DNA from 2 places in the Mycobacterium heidelbergense genome. Region 1 is predicted to be linked to the other one. Evidence: riboswitches for the same ligand, from Rfam matches in the RefSeq annotation. Region 1 holds a riboswitch; the other holds the start of a gene.
What was found. A riboswitch is a leader RNA that binds a small molecule or an ion and turns the genes downstream of it on or off. The one in region 1 is predicted to bind fluoride.
Positions count from the first base shown of each region.

Region 2: another riboswitch for fluoride. It lies ahead of G6N25_RS15830 (inorganic diphosphatase); the one in region 1 lies ahead of G6N25_RS09580 (PPE family protein).

Region 1 covers NZ_AP022615.1:2,033,141-2,037,891, reverse strand. The annotation lists gene G6N25_RS09595 (universal stress protein) at 3-440, shown strand; gene G6N25_RS09590 (histidine phosphatase family protein) at 437-1,009, shown strand; gene G6N25_RS09585 (hypothetical protein) at 988-1,326, opposite strand; fluoride riboswitch at 1,497-1,558, shown strand; gene G6N25_RS09580 (PPE family protein) at 1,772-3,001, shown strand; gene G6N25_RS09575 (PPE family protein) at 3,081-4,478, shown strand; gene G6N25_RS09570 (DUF732 domain-containing protein) at 4,508-4,751, shown strand, end outside.
Region 2 covers NZ_AP022615.1:3,344,244-3,359,782, forward strand. The annotation lists gene G6N25_RS15820 (amino acid permease) at 1-1,867, shown strand, start outside; partial or broken gene G6N25_RS15825 (prolyl oligopeptidase family serine peptidase) at 2,046-2,561, shown strand; gene G6N25_RS15830 (inorganic diphosphatase) at 2,599-3,087, opposite strand; fluoride riboswitch at 3,433-3,494, opposite strand; gene G6N25_RS15835 (MFS transporter) at 4,322-5,791, shown strand; gene cysQ (3'(2'),5'-bisphosphate nucleotidase CysQ) at 5,846-6,649, shown strand; gene cysC (adenylyl-sulfate kinase) at 7,059-7,748, shown strand; gene G6N25_RS15850 (sulfotransferase domain-containing protein) at 7,835-8,770, shown strand; gene G6N25_RS15855 (PPE family protein) at 8,844-10,058, shown strand; gene G6N25_RS15860 (PE family protein) at 10,055-10,456, shown strand; gene G6N25_RS15865 (PPE family protein) at 10,469-11,845, shown strand; gene sat (sulfate adenylyltransferase) at 11,932-13,197, shown strand; gene G6N25_RS15875 (DUF6955 family protein) at 13,194-13,502, shown strand; gene G6N25_RS15880 (PPE family protein) at 14,273-15,418, shown strand; gene G6N25_RS15885 (PPE family protein) at 15,507-15,539, shown strand, end outside.

The sequences.
Region 1 (4,751 bases):
CTATGTCATTGGTCGTCGGATATGACCGCCACCCGGCCAGCCGGGCCGCAGTGCTCTTCGCCGCCGAGCTCGCCGGCGCCCTGAACGTGCCTGTTCACGTCGTGCACGTCGTGGATATGTCCGACAGCGCCATTTCCGGCACGTCGACCGGGTCGGCCGAGGCCGTCGAGCGAAGGCTCAGCGCCGAGCGTCAACACGTCGGGGAGGCCCTGGACGCGACCCATGTGGAGTGGGCTTATCACCTCCTGACCGGCGACCCGGTCAAGGCGCTCCTCAAGACCGCGGATGACTGCGCGGCGAGGTTGATCGTCGTTGGCCGGCCGCAGCACGGCATCGGCCCGGCCCTGAGCCACATTGTGAGCGGCACGGTGACGCGAAACCTTTTGCGCCACAGCACCCGACCGGTTGCCGTGGTTCCCGAGTTCGCGGACAGCCTGTGAACTCCGGCGGCGCGGCCCGGGTCTATTTGGCCCGGCACGGGCGCACCGCGCTCAACGCCGAGGGGCGACTGCGTGGCCTGAGCGACCCGCCCCTGGACGAAGTGGGTATCGCCGAAGTCTCCCGGCTGGCCGAGGCGCTGGCCGCCCGACACCCCAAGGCGGTGGTATCCAGCCCGCTGCAGCGGGCGGTCGCGACCGCGCGGGCGATCGGCTCCGCGGCCGACGCACCGGTCACCGTCGATGCGCGGCTCACCGACCGCGACTACGGACCCATGACCGGCCTTCATCGGGAGGATGTCGAACGCCGTTACGGCAGCGTTGATTCCGCGCCTGGTGTCGAGAGCCACGCGGCGCTCGCCGAGCGGGCTCGGCGAGCGTTTCTCGAGCTGGTCGCCGAACTTGGGCCCGGTCCAATCGTTTTGGTGTCACACGACGCATTCAACACCGCCCTGCTCGCGCAGCTGGACCCGACGCTGGACCGCATCAGCCAGCGGACCGCGTGCTGGAACCAGCTGAGCCTGGTCGACGGGAACTGGAGGGTGGACGCCTACGACCTTGTGGCCGAATGACTCTCGCCCGGGCGGTCTCTGTGGTTCAAATACGCCATGAGAACGTCTTCGGCGCGATGATATTGCAGCGAATCCACCCACAAGCGGTGGACCGGCGCCCGGGAGCGATGGTTGAGTCGGCCACCCGGTGTCGCCACGTACCCGCCGACGTCGGCGTCGGCGAGCAGGGCCAGCACAGGACCGACGTCACCCGACTCCAGATCGGCCAACTCCGCCCAATAAGTCGCAAAGACTCCGTTGTCGGTGCCGCCGGGTGGTAGCCAGAACATCACGCTGAACTGCGCCGGGTTTCCCATCGGTCGCAGCGGCGAACTCATGAGCGTCCCGCCGGTGTTCTACTGAGCATGAATCCTCCCTGGTTGTTACCCAGGGGCTGTCGGCGACTTTCGCGATTGAGGCGAGCCCCACCGCCTTGCTCCCATGATGGCGCGCTGACGACAAGTTCACCAGACCCTTTGCGCGACAAGTTGAACGTCGGGTAAACTTGTGCGAGTAAGGCGATGAAGCTCGCCTCAAATGCCGCCCCTGGCTAATGGCTTCTACCCAGTGAGCAACTCACGGTAGAAGACGGGTGGGGTAGATGGCGTGCCAGCCAAATAAGTTGACGTTCCGGTCCGGCGCGATGGTGGGCGCCAACTTCGCTTGTCGATCTCCCTTGGCGTTCGCATTGAACGTTGTTCGCATGCAACGTGTTTACGCGCCATCACGATCGGCCGAGGCGGCTGACGCCGTCGCGGCCACGTGAGGGACCGGAGGTAATCGATGCTGGATTTCGGCGCGCTGCCACCGGAGGTCAATTCGGGCCGGATGTATCTCGGCGCGGGGTCGGGGCCGATGCTGGTGGCCGCGGCGGCGTGGGATGAGTTGGCCGCCGAGTTGCGTTCCGCCGCAGCCTCGTACGGGGCGACCGTGCAGGGCCTGACGGTTGGGTCGTGGACGGGCCCGTCGTCGATCGCGATGGCGGCGGCCGCGGCGCCGTATGTGGCGTGGATGGGCACCACCGGCGCTCAGGCGGAGCAGGCGGCCATGCAGGCGAGGCTGGCCGCCGGCGCCTACGAGACGGCCTTTGCCGCCACGGTGCCGCCGCCGGTGATCGCGGCCAATCGCGCCCAGCTGATGGCGTTGATCGCCACCAACTTCGTGGGTCAGAACACCCCGGCGATCGCGGCCACCGAGGCCCAGTACGCCGAGATGTGGGCGCAGGACGCCGCCGCGATGTACACCTATGCGGCGTCGTCGGCGACGGCGTCGCAGCTGATCCCATTCACCGAGCCGCCGCAGACCACCAATGACTCCGGCCCGGCGACGCAATCGGCCGCGGCCTCGTCCGGCTCGAACACAGCCGCGCAACTGCCCCACGCGATCGACTCGATGCCGGGTGCAACGAACGCCACGACGGCCAACGCGGCGGCGTCGACGGCGGTCGGTTTGCCGCCCGTGCCATCGCAACTGACGGACTGGAACACCATCTGGTCGATCCTCACCGGGCCGTACTCCCTGCAGGGGTGGAGCTCCATACCCGGCGGCCCGTTCCTGTCATTCGGGCAGGCATACGCCTGGGGCCAGAATGGGCAGGGCGCCGCGGCCTATCTGGCCGGCCCGAAAGCCATCACGGGGGCGTTGGCTCCGCTGACCGGTGGCGCCGGCGCCGCCCAGCCCATGCTGAGCTCCGCGGTCGGCGCGGGGCAGGTATCGGGTTCGATGGGCAAAGCGGCCCTGGTCGGAAGCATGTCGGTGCCACAGGGCTGGACCGAAGCCGCCCCGGCGATCCGAACGTTGGCCGCGGCGCTACCCACCAACCTGGCGGCCGCCCCGGCCGGCGAGGGTGGCGTGTTCGGTCAGATGGCCCTGTCGAGCCTGGCCGGACGCGCGGTGGGCGCCGGTGCGATGTACTCCGGTGGCGCGGCGCCGGCCAAGGTGCTGGGTGGCGTCGTCGCGGAGCCGGAACCCCTCGCGGCCACCATCATCGTGATCCCGGCCCTCGAGGAATGACCGCGATGAACTCGATGACGACCTATGGCGGCCCGGCGCGGTCCACCCGGGTGCGCGCCACCGGAAAAGGGGTTTAGGCATGTTCTACGGAGCGTTTCCGCCGGAGTTCAATTCGGGCCGGATGTATGCCGGTCCGGGATCGGGGTCGATGCTGGCCGCCGCCGCGGCCTGGGACGATCTGGCCACCGAATTGCAGTCCACCGCGTCCTCTTATTCGTCGGTGATCTCGAGCCTGACCGGTGGGCCCTGGATGGGTCCGTCATCGCTCGCCATGGCGGCCGCCGTCGCACCCTATGTGGCCTGGATGCAGGGCACCGCCGCACAAGCCGCCGAAGCCGCCACCCAGGCCACCGCGGCGGCGGGCGCCTACCAGACGGCGTTGGCCGCCCACGTGCCGCCGCCCATCATCGCGGAGAACCGCGCCCTCGTGGCCCGGCTGGTGGCGACCAATCTTTTCGGCCAAAACACCGCGGCGATCGCGGCCAATGAGGCCGAATACGACGGGTTTTGGGCTCAAGACGCTACGGCGATGGATACCTACTTCGCCTCCTCGGCCAGTGCCTCCAACAACCTGACACCGTTCACCGAGCCGCCACAGACCACCGACTCCGCGGGCACAACGACGCAAGCGGCCGCGGTGGCCTCCGCGGCCGCCACGCCGGCCGGCACCGCGGCGTCAACCGCGAGCACAGCGGCCAGCTCAACCAGCGCGTCCGGCGGGATTCTGGGATTGCTGGCCGGGCTGGCCACCGACTACAACGACTTCTGGGTGGATCTGCTCAACACGGTGCCCAACGGGGACGCGTGGTTCACCGGCCTGTATAGCGCCGTCAAGGTTCCGCTTGGGCTCACCACGCAGTTCAACGACATCGGGCTGTTGATCAACTTTCCCGTGTCACAGTGGCTCAAGTTCGCCCCGCCCGTGGCGTATGGCGCACTGCCCAAAGACGCGCTGGGTGCCGGGCTGGGAGCGTTGGGCTTCGGCCGGGGCACGCTCTATAGCGCGGTCTCGGCGAGCATGGGAAATGCCGGCACATTGGTTGGAAGACTGTCGGTTCCGCCGAGCTGGGCCACGGCCACCCCCGCCATCAGGACCGTTGCCGCCGCCTTGTCGGCCGCCGGGCCCGATGCCGTGTCCGCGGCCGCGCTCGGCGGGGGAAGCCTGCTCAGTTCGATGTCGGTGGCGGGAATGCTCGGCAGCGCCCTGGGGGCGGGAGCTCCCACCGCGGTGGGAGCCGGCGCGCGCGGACGTCTCACCCCGATCAAAGACCTCAAAGGCAAGCAATCGCCGGAGCAGCTCAAGCGCCTGGTCGCACAGATATCGGAGAAACCCGAAAGCGTGCAGCACCATACTGTCGATCAAGACGGCCTTGACGCCCTGCTCGAGCAACTGGCGAAAAAGCCCGGCATCCACGCGGTGCACCTGTCCAAAGCCGACAAGCTTAAGGCCACGCCATCCGAAGCGCAATTAGCCTAGCTTGCAACATAATTGGAAGACAGTGAGGTATGAGAACACTACTGACGGTACTCGGTGTTTCGGCGATGATCGGGCTGGCCGCGCCGGCCTACTCCGATCCCGCTCCGGTTCTCGACGGCGACGACGCAGGCTTTCTCGCCGCTTTGCGCCAGGCCGGCTTCAGCTTTTCCAACCCCGATGCCGCCGTGGGCGCCGGCCGAGCGGTGTGCTTGTGCTTGAACAACGGCGAATCGGGCCTCGAGCTGGTGCACGACGTCAAAACCCACAATCCCG
Region 2 (15,539 bases), 1.3 Mb from region 1:
CGTGGTGCTCGTCGTCTGCTACGTGAACCTGCGCGGATTAAAGGAAGCGGGATGGCAGTTCGCGTTGCCGACCTACTTCTTCGTCATCATGGTCGGCCTGACGATCGTGGTGGGCGTCGCGCGCGCCATGGCCGGCGATCTGCCCGTCTACCACCCCGCGCAAATGCCCGGAACCGTGCCCGTCCATCAGTCCAACGGCCTGGTGATGGGAGCGACCGTCCTGACATTGCTGCGTTCGTTCGCCAACGGCGGTTCGTCGCTGACGGGGGTCGAGGCCATCTCCAACACCGTCGACGTGTTTCGAAAACCGCAGGGCCGCAACGCGCGTCGGGTGCTGACCGCCATGGCGACCATCCTCGGGCTCCTGCTGGCCGGCGTCGCCTACCTCGCGTATGTCACCCACGCCACGCCATATCTCACCGAATATCCGTCAGTCCTGTCGCAGATCGGCCGCGCGGTGTTCGGTCAGGGCCCGATCGGCGACGTCTTCTACATCCTCGTGCAGGCGTCGACCGCGGCCATCCTGTTCACCGGCGCGAACACCAGCTTCAACGGATTCCCGGCGCTGGCGAGTTTCGTCGCCGAAGACCGCTTCCTGCCGCGGCAGCTGACGAAACGCGGCCACCGCCTGGTGTTCTCGAACGGCATCATCACGCTCACCGCGCTTTCGGTGGCATTGCTGCTGGCGACCGGCGGCTCGGTCAACGCGCTGGTCCCGTTCTACGCGATCGGCGTGTTCACCGGGTTCTCGATGGCCGGCTACGGAATGACCAAACACCATCTGACGCACCGGGAACCGGGCTGGCGCCGGCGCCTGGCGATCAACCTGTCGGCGGGGATCCTGTCGACGATCGTGGTGGGCATCTTCGCCGTCGCGAAGTTCACCGAGGGCGCCTGGCTCGTCGTCGTCGTGTTCCCGGTGCTGGTGTTCGTGCTGATGCGGCTCAACCGGGAATACCGCGCCGAGGCGGCCATTCTCGAGATGTTCCGCACCGATCGCCCCGAACTGGTGAAGTACGCGCGGCACAAGGTGTTCGTGTTCGTGAACTCGGTCGACCTCGCCGTGATCGAAGCGCTGCGCTACGGGCGGGGACTGCGGGCCGACGAACTGGTCGCGGTGCATTTCATGGTCGACGACGCGCACGCCAAGGTGCTGCGAAACCGTTGGGATCACTTCGATCTCGACACCCCGCTGCGGATCGTCGACTGCCCGGACCGCCGGGTCACCCGGGCGGCGCAGGTTCTGGTCGCCAAGGCGCGCGACGAGCGCCAGAACACCAACGTGACGGTGTTGCTGCCGCGTCGGACCTACGCGCCGCTGCTGGGACGCCTGCTGCATGACCGCACCGCCGACAAGGTGGCCCGGGCGGTCAGCCTGATCCCGGACGCCGCGGCGACGATCGTGCCCTACGACGTGCAATCCCGGATCAAGGAGGCGTACCCCGAAGGCTTCGAGCAACGAATCGCGCGCGAGCTCGACAAGGTCGAAGCGTGGGTCTCGCGCAGCGAGGAGCAGGAAGTCGAAGCCTATGAGCACCCCGAGCGGCCGCCATCGGTGATCACCGTTGGGGGCCTCATTCCCGGGCAGCGCGCCACCTTCGAGGGGCGGGTGAGCGAGGTCCAGGACGTCAACGAACGCCGGCGGACCGTCCGGCAGATCGTCGTCGGCGACAATAGCGGCGAAATCACCATCACGTTCCGAGCCGGCCACGGGGGCGCCGACATCCAGCCCGGGCAGCTGCTGCGGATCATCGGCAAGCCCAGGCAAAGCGGCAGAAAGCCCATGGAGATGGTCGACCCGGCGTACCACGTGATCGAGGACCCCGCGCAGGTGGGCGAACTCGGGAAAACCAAGGATCGGCCGTGAAGCGACTGACCAGCCGTGCTGGTGTCCGCGCTGGGCCTCGCGTTCACCGCCAACGGCTACCGACCGCTGACCAGGCGCGGTTACGGGTCGGTGTTCGCGTTCGCCTACGGCCTGTTCGCGTCGGAACTTCCGGTGCAGGCGCTCGGCGTTCAGGCGGCGGCGCTGGCGGCGGTGTCGCCCGGGCTGGATCGCGATCACCGGGGGCTCGGCCGGCGGGCATCTGTCGTCGCTGGCCGCGCTTACCCCCAACGATCCGCGGTTTCAGCCGGGTTTCGAGGGGGCCGACACCCGGGTGCAGGCGGCCGTCCCGTTCTACGGGGTCTACGACTTCACCCGATCCGACGGCGCGATGCATCCGCTGATGGTGCCGATGGTGGCCAAGCGCGTGTTCAAGCTGAGTCGCACGGAGATAGCCGAACCTTTCCGGATCGCCTCACCGATCAGCCACGTGTCCGAAGACGCCCCACCGTTTTTCGTGCTGCACGGCACCAACGACTCGTTGATCCCGGTCGAACAGGCCCGCAGCTTTACCGCGCGCCTCCGTGAGGTCAGCCGTCAGCCTGTGGTATATGCCGAGTTGCCGTGCGCGCAACACGCTTTCGACATCTTTGGGTCCGCCCGCGCGGCGCACGCGGCGGTGGCCGTCGAGCAGTTCCTGGCCGAGATCTACGCGTCGCGTCGGGTCACGGCCTAGCCGCTGGCTGCCCTCGTCGCCCCGCTCGTCCGTGGCGTCAGTGACCGTTGGCGCGAAACCGTTCGAAGGATCGCTTCACTTCTGCTTCCGCCGTTTCCCGATTGCCCCAGTCGGCGGCCTTGACGAACTTGCCCGGCTCTAAGTCCTTGTAGTGCACGAAGAAGTGTTTGATGGGCTCCAAGACAAAGGACGGCACGTCGTCGACGTCGGTGATGTGATCCCATCGCGAATCGCCGGCCGGCACGCACAGAACCTTGTTGTCGCCGCCGGCCTCGTCGACCATCTGGAAGATGCCCACCGGGCGTGCGGCGAGCACGACACCGGGAAAGACCGGCTCGGGCAGCAGAACGAGGGCGTCAAGAGGGTCGCCGTCGTCGCCGAGGCTGTTTTCGATGAAGCCGTAATCCTCGGGATATCCCATCGAGGTGTACAGGTAGCGGTCGAGTCGGATGCGGCCGGTGTTGTGGTCGCTCTGGTATTTGTTGCGCTGTCCCTTGGGGATTTCAATGGTTACGTCGAATTCCATGTGACTACTCCTGATTGTCGGCGAGTCGTGCGTGGATCGTGTGCGGGTCGGTCGCGTTCCGGCGGCGCGCCGATTCACCCGGATACCGTTGTGCGAGTGGTTCGTTGACGTCCAAAGCCGGCGCGCGACGCCTCCGCCGGACATGCCGTCGGACCCTCCCGCAGGGGTGTTGAGGCGCAGCATTATACCAATTTATATGCGAACGGCAAGGGCTCGCAGGCAACACCCAGGTGCCTGATCGGGTCGACACAGTAAACGAGATCACGAGCCGGCGCACCGCAGGGGCGGAGTACAACCGAATCGGAGGGTGGGTGCGAATGTCGGCGCGCTTCACCTACGACTCCTATGTTCGCAGGGGCCATCAGCCGGATCGGCGGTTCAGGGCGGGCTCCATCGCCGCTGTCAGTTAAGCAATGGAAATCGGCTTTGGTCAAGCGCGGCGAGGCCGTCCCGTCGGACCACGACGACGCCATGTCTGCGGAGGACGGCGCTAGCCTCGATCGCAACTTAGTTATAAATCCATTGATTAGCAACAGATTTGGACTACATATCACGCGGACACCCCGTCTTGGCGCGCACCGGCCGGTTGTGATCGACGCCACCCATGGCCGTCGGACGGGCTCGGGACCCCCTCGGTGCTCGCCTGGCCGTTACGTGTCGTGGCAACCGCCCGGCCGCGCTGCCCACTTCGCCGCCGGTTACAGGGTGGACGCGTCTGGACGTAATGTTTCAATCAGCTGGAAGTCTCCTGTGCATCGGCCATGGTGGGTTGTTTGATCAACATAATTCGGCTTGACTGTCAAGCAATAAGATCACGAAAGTTTTAAATGTGCGTCGTCGGCTCTGACGGCGCACGATGGCGGTGGGGCTCGCCATAACCGCGCGTCAAGCATCGACGGCCAACGGTCCCTGCGGAACAGATCAGTGCCCGGCCGGCCACAGGCGTGGCCGGGTGTGACGCAGGAGGACCGTAAGTGGCCGTTCAATCTTCGTCGATAGCTGCGATCCCGCTTCCCCCGTTGCGATGTCGTCGGTGGTGTCCGCGGCCCGGCGGGTGCTGTCGCGGTCCCCGTTCGGGTCGGCTGCCGGCATATGGGATGTGAAACACCAAGCACTCCGGATCTTTTCGATCGGTTGGCGATCAACCATGAACGAACCCGATCACAATCGACCCGCCATATATCCGGGTGGCCTGACGGTCGCCCCAACAGTGTCCGTGAAAGGTAAAAGACGCATGGCGCGTTCGCGCATCACCGACTGGAATCCAGAAGACCTCGTGGCCTGGGACGACGGCAACGGCGCCATCGCCCGTCGCAATATGGTGTGGCTGGTTGTGAACGTGCACATCTCCTTCTCGGTCTGGTACCTCTGGTCGGTGATGGTGCTGTTCATGCCGCAGTCCGTCTACGGCTTCTCGACCGGTGACAAGCTGCTGGTGGGCGCCACGGCGTCGCTGGTGGGGGCGCTGGTGCGCATTCCATATTCGATGGCCGCCAACTGGTTCGGTGGCCGCAATTGGACGACGTTCTCGTCGCTGGTGTTGCTGATCCCCACCATCGGGGCAATCGTGTTGCTTGCCCATCCCGGACTGCCGTTGTGGCCGTATCTGGCGTGCGCCGCGTTGACCGGGTTGGGCGGCGGCAACTACTCGGCGTCGCTGGCCAAGGTCGACGGTTTATACCCGCAGCGGCTCAAGGGTTTTGCGCTGGGCCTCACCGGTGGGCTGGCCAACCTCGGGTCGGCGTCGATCCAGGCGGTCGGGCTGGTGGTGCTGGCGACCGCGGGCCACGAGGCACCATACTGGGTGTGCGCGATCTACCTGGTGCTGCTGACCATCGGCGGCGTCGGTGCGGCACTGCGCATGGACAACATCGTCGCGCATCGCACCGGCATCTCGCCGGACAACTTGCGATCCATTCTCTCGGTGCCCGACACGTGGGGAATCTCGTTTCTCTATCTGTGTGCCTCCGGCTCGTTCCTCGGCTTCGCGTTCGCGTTCGGCCAGGTGCTCCAGCACAACTTCGTGGCCGGCGGCGAAAGCTACGGGCAGGCGTCGTTGCACGCTTCCGAAATCGCCTTCGTCGGACCGCTGCTGGGATCGGCGGCGCGGATAGTCGGCGGTAAGTTCAGCGACCGCTTCGGTGGTGGCCGTGTCACCTTGAGCGTCTTCGCCGCCGCGATCGTGGCTGGGGGATTGCTTGTCGGCGTCAGCGTCCACGACGATCTCACCCGCGACCGCGGTGGCCCCGTGACGGGGTTTACCATGGCCGGCTACATCGTCGGCTTCATTGCGCTGTTCATCTTTACCGGTGCCGGCAAGGGGGCGGTGTATAAGCTGATCCCTTCGATCTTCGAAGTGCGCAGCCGGACAATGGGTCTCGGCGAGGCCGACCGCCATCACTGGGCCCGCGTCAGGTCGGCGGCTTTGATCGGATTCGCCGGTGCGTTCGGCGCACTGGGCGGCGTGGGGATCAACTTGGCCCTGCGGCAGTCCTATTCGAGCACCGGCACCGAAACGTCGGCGTTCTGGATCTTCCTCGTGTGCTATATCGCCGCCGCGTTGCTGGCCTGGGCTCGCTACGTCAGGCAGGGGCCGCGCGCGCCGATACCGCGGTCGCGACCGCAAACCGCGGGCGAGGCGGTCGACACCGTGAGTGCGTCGGGCGGCCGGGCGGCACGGGAAACGGCGGCGACAGATGTTTGAGCCGATCGCCGAAAAATCACATCGACAAGCCGGGAACGGGGGATCAGCGGGACCATGAAAGACAGCACGAGCGAACTAGCGACGGAAATCTCTCCCTTCCTATACCTCGAGGAGGTCACCGCGACGGCGGTCGAAGCCGGGAAACTCATTCTCAGGCATCGACGGGACGCCCGGGTCATTGCGGAAAAAGGCGATCATGGCAAGGACGCATCACCGGTCACGGCCGCCGATCTGGAATCCAACGAGTGCATCATCAACCACCTCAAGGTGCTGGATCCGGACATTCCGATCATTTCGGAGGAGACCCAGTTGGCCGACTACGAAACCAGAAAGTCGTGGCGAAGATTTTGGTTAGTGGATCCATTGGACGGGACCAAGGAATTTGTACGGGGAAGCGATGAGTTTACCGTCAATATCGCTTTCATCGAGGACCTGGAACCGGTGCTGGGCGTCATCTACCTCCCGGCCAAGAAGTTGCTTTATTACGCGCAAAAGGGGCGGGGCAGCTGGAAGCAAGCGGGAAGGAGGCCTCCCGTTCAGATATTTTCCTCAATACCGGACCTTGGCCAAGGCCTGACGGTCGTCGAGAGCAGGTCGCACCCGTCGCCGGCGTTGGAGAGCTATCTGAAGGATCTTCCGATAAAGGAACGGGTCGCCGCGGGTAGCTCGCTCAAATTCTGCCTGGTGGCGGAAGGCCTCGCCGACATCTACCCTCGGATGAATCCGACCATGGAATGGGACGTGGCGGCCGGTGATTGCATCTACCGAAATTCGTCGCGGCTGGGGCAACGAAGCTCGTCGTTGACTTACAACAAGCCTAGTTTAAAAAACGATAGCTTTGTTATAGGCCTTAAGTAAAGCAGTCCCGCCACCACGACGCCACGCGATTATCGGCTTCGGTCGAAATCTTCGAGGGGCGGTTTTGCGTGGTCATAACCGCAGCGGTGCCCGCGCGATAAACAGGAAGTATCCAACCAGAATACAGCTAGCTATAAGGTTGTCGGGTGAAGATAAAATCACGATGATTAAAAATACGAAATGAGGGTGTCAGCGCCGTCGCAGCGACCCGCTTGTTCGCGGCAGGGGTGGCCTTATCCGATCGGTGAACTGGCTCGATACCGAGCAAGCCGGGTGTGCTGATCTCTCTACTGGACACATTAAAAACTGTCAATAGAATGAGTGAGCCAGATTGGCTCAACGAACAACGTCGATCGGCCACTCGATGCCCGGGATGTCGGCATCCCGGTGGCCGGAAAGAGGTTTTGAAATGAGTCCGAACATCACCTGGCACCACTACAGCGTTAGCCGGCGCGAACGGGAAAAACTCAACGGCCATCGCGGATGCGTCGTCTGGTTTACCGGGCTGAGCGGTTCCGGTAAGAGCACGGTGGCGAATCTGGTGGACCGAAGGCTATACGAGCGGGGCGTGCATAGCTTTGTGTTGGATGGCGATAATGTGCGCCATGGCCTCAATGCCTGCCCGGAAACTCTTGAAGAGCGCCATGGCCAGGAATTCGCCAAAAGATTTGGGCTGGGATTTTCGGCCGAGGATCGCGAAGAAAACGTCCGGCGTATCGGTGCGGTCGCAAAGCTGTTCTGCGAGGCCGGCCTGGTGGTATTGACAGCTTTCATCAGTCCCTATCGTCGCGATCGGGATGCGGTTCGGGCCACTCTCGCCAATGGAGATTTTATGGAGATCTTCATCGATACGCCCATAGAAGTGTGCAAGAAGCGCGATCCCAAGGGTCTCTATAAGAAGGTCAGGATCGGCGAGATCACGGGATTTACCGGGATTGACGCCCCGTATGAACCTCCGTCGAAGCCGGAGTGGACCCTCGACGGTGGAAACAAGGATGCTGATTCCCTGGCGGACGAAGTGGTCTCGCATCTCGGGGCGGCGGATATCATTCCCGGTCCGGCGCGCTACCAGGGCGTTTCCGGCAGGGCCGACATTTAGGAGTCTTCTTTCCGAAGTGGGGTTAATCATTTTGACCGTAAAGTATGTTCGCCGCGGGCGATCTTAATCGAAAGGTAGAAATTGTTATGGGTGATCAGCTGCTCACTCCGACGAGGGTGGTGAGGGATTATCTTTCTGATTCTTTGGTGTGGGAGGGTTTTTTGGCTCAGGGGGGGTTTGTTGAGGGGGATGTTGTTGTTGCCGATCCGTTTAAGGCGGGGACGACGTGGACGCAGCGGATCATTCAGCAGATCTTGCGCAACGGGCGTGAAAGCGAGGGGGGGTTATCGGATACCTCGCCGTGGCTGGATTCCAGCTGGGGTGATCATGCCGCGATGCTTGCCGTGCTCGGTCGGCAGCGTGAGGCCGGGATGCGGCGGGTGATCAAGTCGCATCTGCCCGCCGATGCGCTGCCGATCGCCGCGCAGGCCCGGTATGTGTTTGTCGGGCGCAACGGCAAAGACCTGGGCATCAGCTTGCACAACTATCTGTACCATTTCGCACCCGAGACGATGGAGCAGATCAACCGGATCCATGCGCAGTGGTCGAAGGATCCCACGGCGTTGGTGATCCCGCAGGATATGCGGGAGTTTTTCGATCGGTGGCTCGACACCGACGGCTACGGTTGTTGTGACCTGTTCGACATCATGGCGTCGTGGTGGGCGCTGCGTGATGAGCCCAACGTGTTGTTGTTGCATTATCAGCAGCTCAAAAACGATCTTCGGGCTCAGATCGTGCGGTTGGCGCGGTTTTTGGATATCGATCCGGCGTCGTTGCGCATGCAGGCCATTGTTGAGCATTGCTCGTTTGAGTACATGAGCGCGCGGGCGGAAAAGATGGCGCCCTTCGGGGGAACGCACATGTCCAGCGCCAAAGCCTTCTTCCACAAAGGACTCCAACGCGACCACCGGCACGAACTGACCCCCGAACAAGTCCACCGCTTCAACCGTACCGCCCTCGACAAACTCGGCAACGACTGCGCCCACTGGCTCGAAACCGGCGAAAGCCCGCCAGCGGGCTAGACGAATTGAATGCTTAGGCCGTCGTCCGGGTCAGCTCGCCGGGGCGACGTAAGCCGGGAGGGCATAAATGACAATCGATTTCGGGATGCTACCGCCGGAGATCAACTCCGGTCGCATGTATACCGGTCCGGGCTCGGGACCGATGCTGGCTGCCGCGTCGGCGTGGGACGACGTGGCCGCCGAATTGCACCTCACGGCGGCGTCTTACGCCTCGGTGGTCTCGGGATTGACGGTGAGCTGGCGGGGCGCCGCCGCGGCAACCATGGCAGCCGCGGCCGCGCCGTACACGGCATGGATCAGCGCCACCGCCGGGCGGGCCGAGCGGACGGCCGACCAGGCCAGGGCGGCGGCCGCCGCCTACGAAACCGCGTTTGCGGCAACGGTTCCCCCAGCGGTGATCGGGGCGAACCGCATGCAGCTGCAGGCGCTGATCGCGACGAATTTCTTCGGCCAAAACACCCCGGCGATCATGGCCACCCAGGCCGAGTACATCGAAATGTGGGCCCAGGACGTGGCAGCGATGTACGGCTATGCCGGCTCCTCGGCGACCGCCGCGCGGGTAGCGCCCTTCGTCTCCCCGCCGCAGGCCGCCAACCCCGTTGGGACGGCGGGGCAGGCCGCCGCGGTCGCCCAGGCCGTCGGCGCCGCGGCCGACGGACAGGCGCAGACGTTGCCACAGCTGACGTCCGTGGTGCCCGCCCTGCTGCAAAGCCTGGCGGCGCCGACGGCCTCGGCCGATCCGTCGGCCCCCGCGTCGCTGGCGTCGTCGCTGAACACGATCCTCGGCTTTTCGACCGGGCCGGTATCCCCGTTGTCGTATTTCACCGTCGCCGGCGTGCCGCAGTTGCTGGGTGTCCAGTGCTACTTGCTGCCGCAGGCCGGGGCGAACCTGGCCGCCGCGGCCGGCAAGGCGACGGCGTTATCGGCCGGTGGAGGGGCTTTGGTTGCGGCGGGTTCGCAAGGGGTCCAACTGGGTTCGGCGGTATCGGCAAGCATCGGTCGCGCGGGCCTCGTCGGGGGTTTGACGGTGCCGCAGGGCTGGGCGATGGCCGCTCCAGCGGTCAAGCCGGTGGCCGCGGTATGGGCGGAAAGCGGCCCATCCGCCGCTGCGGCAGCGGCCGCCACGCAAGGCGAAGGACCGTTGCTCGGCGGCATGGCCTTGTCGAGTCTGGCTGGGCGGGCGATGGCCGGTACCGGCGGCGGTGCCGCCCGATCGGCAGGTGCTGGCGCGGCCGGCGAGGCCAGCGGTCCGGTCAACATCTTTATCGTGCCCGGCGGCGCGCAATGACCGCAATTGCCCCAGACCTCCCGGCCGGTGTCGTTGTTGCGTTATTTGCTGATATTCCAGCAACTTTGCGCGGCAGAGATCGCGACAGAGATGAGGAGCGCATGCCTTTGGAACCGCAGCCGGAAACGTTGCCGGATGCCAATGATGATCCGGCGGATGCCGGCTCGGCCCCGGCCGCCAAGGGCCCGGTAACGGCTCGTCCGCCAACGGTGTTGGATCCGGCGGCGACCGATGCGGTCTCGATATTGATCGCGATGCAGTTCGGCGCCTATGCCGCGATGTATCACACGGTCAGCGCCCAATTCGCGGCCGCCCACGAGACGTTTGTGAAAAGCCTTGCCATGGACGCAACCTCGGACGCGACCGGCGAGTCCGGCGACGCGTCGGCGGCCACCTGAGAGGACGATCGGATGTATTTCGGATTACTGCCGCCCGAGGTCAACTCCGGCCGGATGTACTCCGGTCCGGGCTCGGCGCCGCTGCTGGCTGCGGCGGAGGCCTGGGACGCGTCGGCGGCCCAGCTGCACGCGGCGCAGGCGGCGTACTCCTCGGTGATCTCCGGGCTGACGACGACGTGGCTGGGTCCGTCATCGGCGTCGATGGCGGCCGCGGCCGTGCCCTACATGGCATGGATGAGGGCCACGGCCGCCCAAGCGGAGCAGACCGCCGCACAGGCCCGGGCCGCCGCGGTGGCCTATGAGACGGCATTCGCGACGACGGTGCCGCCGCCGGTGATCGACGCCAATCGCAGCGAGCTGGCAATGTTGGTGGCCACCAACATCTTCGGACAGAACACCCCGGCGATCGCGGCAGTCGAGGCTCGGTACGGACAGATGTGGGCCCAAGACGCCACCGCGATGTCCACCTATGCCAGCCAGTCGACAGCCGCCACGACGATAACGCCGTTTGCCCCACCGCCGTCGACCACCGACCCGGGCGGGTTGCTCGGTCAGCTGCCGGCCACGTCGGTCGGTTCGAGCACGGAGACGCAGTTCTCCCAGCTGTTCGCCGCGGTACCCGCCGCGCTGCAAAGCTTCGGAACGATCATTGCCGGGCCCAATCCGGTTTCGGGCCTGCTGACCACCTTGCAGGACTTCGCCGGATTGCAGAGCTTGAGCTCGATCAGCGCCGACGTCGAAGTGATCCCCAAGGCGATCCTGCCGGCGAACGACGTCCTGATCAACACCATCATGGGGTTGGTTTTGGGGACCAGGTGGCTTGACGGAGTGGCATCCGGGGCCGCGGCCGGCGGGGCCAACTCGGTCTTGGCGACGGGGCTCGGCTCCGGCGCGCACCTGGCGAGTTCGGCGGGCGGTGTGGTGGCGGCGAACGTCGGCCGCGCCGGCGTGGTCGGGGCGATGTCGGTTCCGCCGAGTTGGGCCACGGCCACCCCGGCAATCAGGACGGTCGCCGCGGTGCTCTCGGGCGCCGGCGAAAACGCCGTCCCGGCTGCGGCGGTGAGCGAGGGGACGCTGCTGAGTGGGATGGCGGTGGCGGGCATGGCCGGAAGCGCTCTGGGCGCGGCCGCGCCCCGGGCCCTCGCCGGTGCCGGCGCGCGATTGCATCGCACCCCACTCAAAGACGGCTCGACCAACGACGGCGAGTCGCCAGAAAACCTGCAACGTCTCGTCGCCGAAATGGCGGAGAAGCCAGACAACGTGCAGCACTGGCACACCGACTCGACACAGTTGGAGGGCCTCATCGCCAAATTGAAGAAGAAACCCGGCATCCACGCGGTGCACCTGTCCGACGGCGAACCGAACATGACGCTACCCCGCGTCACCTAGAAGCTGCCCGGGCCGGCGACTACGGACAAGACCGTTCAGAACGCGACCGTAAAAGTACATATCCCCCGCGAAACGAGGTTATGACAATGGATTATAGAGGTCACAACGGGAAACCGATTGTGGAACGTGTGTCCACCGAGAACGCTGCCGTCGAGATAAAAGGCATGCCGCGCGTTCCCATATCCAAGGCGATGGCGCATGAGGTCATCAGCCTTTCCTACGGATTTCTCACGCCGCTGACGGGCTTCATGGGTCGGCAAGAGGTCGACGGGACGCTGGACAAGATGCAGCTTCCCGACGGGACGCTGTGGAGCATACCGATAGTCTTCGATATGTCCGCGGAGAGCATCGAGGACCTTGGGCTGGAGGAGGGGAGCGGCGCCGTCCTCGAATACCTGGGCGTGCCCATGGCGATCCTCGACGTTGCCGAGATATACGAGTACGACCTCGAGCGGATGGCCGAGAAAACGTATGGCACGGCCGATCCCCGACACCCCGGGGTGAAGAAGACGCTCGGCTATCAGAACAGGTTCGTCGGCGGTGACATCACGCTGATCAACGAGCCGGTCTTCAACGAACCGTTCAAGAGTTTTTGGCTGACTCCGAGGCAACATATGGACGCGTTGCTGGCGAAGGGCTGGAAGCACGTCGTCGCCCACCAGACACGCAACGTGCCGCACACCGGCCACGAGGCGCTGATGAAGCAGGCGTGGTTTGCCGCGAACGAGGATATGCCCGTCGACAACCTGAATACGGGCGTGCTGGTGAATGCGATCATCGGCCAGAAGCGAGTCGGGGACTACATCGATGAGGCAATACTTTTGGCGCAGAACGCGCTGAGGACCAGCGGGTACTTCCGGGAACGCGTCCACATGGTGTCCTTCACGCTGTGGGACATGCGGTATGCGGGACCCAGGGAGGCGATCTTCCACGCCATCCTGAGGACAAATCTTGGATGCACCCACCATATGTTCGGCCGCGATCACGCCGGCGTGGGTGACTTCTACGACCCGTACGATTCCCAGAATCTCCTCAATCAATACAGATCCGAGTTGGGCATCAAACCGGTGTTTCTCCGCGAAAACTGGTACTGCGCGGAATGTTTGGAAGTCACAAACTCTGCTCTGTGCGGCCATGACGCGAAGGCCGAAAGCTTTAGCGGCAGCCTGATCAGAAGCATTCTGACCGACGAAGTGAAACCGACGCAGAAGGTGATGCGGCACGAGGTCTTCGACGTCGTGATGGAGTGTGCCGCCAAGCATGGCCAGGGTTCGCCCTTTGTGACCGAAGAATATCTGAAGGACCGGAGACCGATCTTTACGCTGGGGCACTTGGAGGGACTCGATTCATGAGTAAGAACGCCGACATCAAGATCAATGTATGGATCAACGACGAACGGCTGAAAGCGCTGGAAGACGCCGGGATGGCGCAACTGGCAAAGGAGGTTTTCGCCGGAATGAAGCTGCTCCCGATTTCCGTGACCGGCGACCAGAAGGATCTCATTCTGCAGCGCTACCCTTCGGCGAAGTACGACTCCTCCACCACGGGCTCCATCGAGTTGCTGCCGAAGCGGGCCAAAGACAAGTTGCTGGAGTTCTCCATCAACATGCATTCGACGGGCCCGGAGGTGACGGATCGCTTCGTCAACGACGGCTGACCACACGTGATTAGGCCTCAGCGGCGGAGCAAGGGTTTGGAACCCAGCCGCCTTAACGGTCGTTGCGCGATCCCTGTTCGCGCCGTACGGGTATGGCGTCCACGCGGGGACGAAGTCACGCGGCTAGCTGGACGTACTGGTGAAGTCTGCTGGAAATCTCCTGTGTATCAGCGATATTGAGTTGTCGAATGGTTTCAATTCGGATTGACTGGCAAGTAATAGAGTCAAGGAAGTTTTACAGGTGCGTTGCCGGCTTGGCAGCGCACGATGGTGGTGGGGCTCGCCATAACCGCGCGTCGCGCACTGACGGCCAACGGTCCCTGCGGAACGGGTAAGTACGTGGCTGGCCAACCGTGCAGCCACATGTGACGCGGAGGAAGACCAAGTGGCCGTTCAATTTTCATTGAGCCCGGCGAGATTCGCCAGTTGGGTTCGCGGGGCCGGTTTCATCGGCTCCGGATGCTGGGAGCCGACTGATCGCACGAGCGCACCCGGGCGACATAAGAGGCCAGGGCGCCGCGGGCGCAAGCCTTCTCGAGCTGCCTTACTCGATGATGGGTGACTAGTCGGGCCCTCGTCCACGGGTCTACAGCGTGGGGTTGTTGGTGTACGCACTTTAGAACAAAGGTGCGTATTCATGTGAAGTGTAATGGAAATCGTTGCTAATCGGAGGCCCAGAGGGCGTTGCCGGTTGGGCACGTGATCGGACTCGCTCAGCGGGCTCACCGCCGCGGATCGCCGTGTGGGGCCGGCCGCTGAAGGGAACACTGATGCTGGATTACGGGACGCTGCCACCAGAAATCAACTCGGCCAGGATATATTCGGGTCCAGGCTCGGCGCCGATGATGGCTGCGGCGGCGGCCTGGGACATACTCGCCAACGGGTTGGATTCGGTCTCGCGGGGCTATTCCTCGGTGATCGCGCGGTTGCAGGGCGAAAGTTGGTCCGGGCCTGCGTCAGTCGCGATGGCCAGTGCGGCCGCGCCGTATGTGGCATGGATGACGACCGTGGGAGCCCAGGCCGAGGAGGCCGCCAGTCAGGCTCGCGCCGCCGCGGCGGCCTACGAGGCGGCATTCGCCGCCACGGTGCCTCCCGCGCTTGTCACATCCAACCGCATCCAGTTGGCGAACTTGGTGGCCACCAACATCTTCGGACAGAACACCATGATGATCGGGGAGACCGAGGCAGCCTACGAGGAGATGTGGGCTCAGGATGCCACCGCCATGTACACCTACGCGGCGTCGTCGTCGGCGGCCACGTCGCTGAGGGAATTCGGCGAGCCGCCACAGACGACCACCGCCGCCGGTCCGCCTGCCCAATCCGCCGGACAATCCCGGGCGACCCTGTCGCAGCTGATATCGGCTGTGCCGCAACAGCTACAGGCCCTCGCGGCAGCGGGATCTTCGGGCTCTTCCACATCGGCGGCGCCCACCTCGTTGGTGCCGTCGTCCTTGCTCACGGCCTTCAGCAGCTTCAATACCCTCACCGCGCCAATAAATCTCGGCGACGGCATCAGCCGCACGTACACGTCGGCGGGAAGCTTCGGGACCGGGCTGTTCCGATCCAACGTCCAGGCGGCCGGCGATGCCGCCAAGGCGGCCAGCACCGCCGCGGGGCCCGGTCCGGTGTTTGCCAGCGCGGGCAACGCGACGACGGTCGGGAAACTGTCCGTCCCGCAGAGCTGGGCGGCGACAAATCCCGCGGCCGCCGCCATTGCCGAGCCGAATTGGTTGCCGGACTCCGAACTCGACGGTGGCCCGTCGTGGCAGGAAGTCCCGGCAACCAACATGTGGAACGGCGTCCCACCGGCGGGCGGCGGGAGCACGTCAGGGCTGTTGTCGCGTCCCTCGGTCAACAACGTGCTGCGCGTGGCGCCACGCCAATTCAAGATGCCCCGCCCTTCCCTTGGCGGCTAGTTGGTAACCGCGCGCGTCGCGCGGGCAGGACGGCCGCGACTGGTTGGTCGCGGGCGACGGTTGAGAGACGGTTGAGGAAGGAACGCCGATGCTTGATTTCGGGGCGCTGCCGCCCGAGATC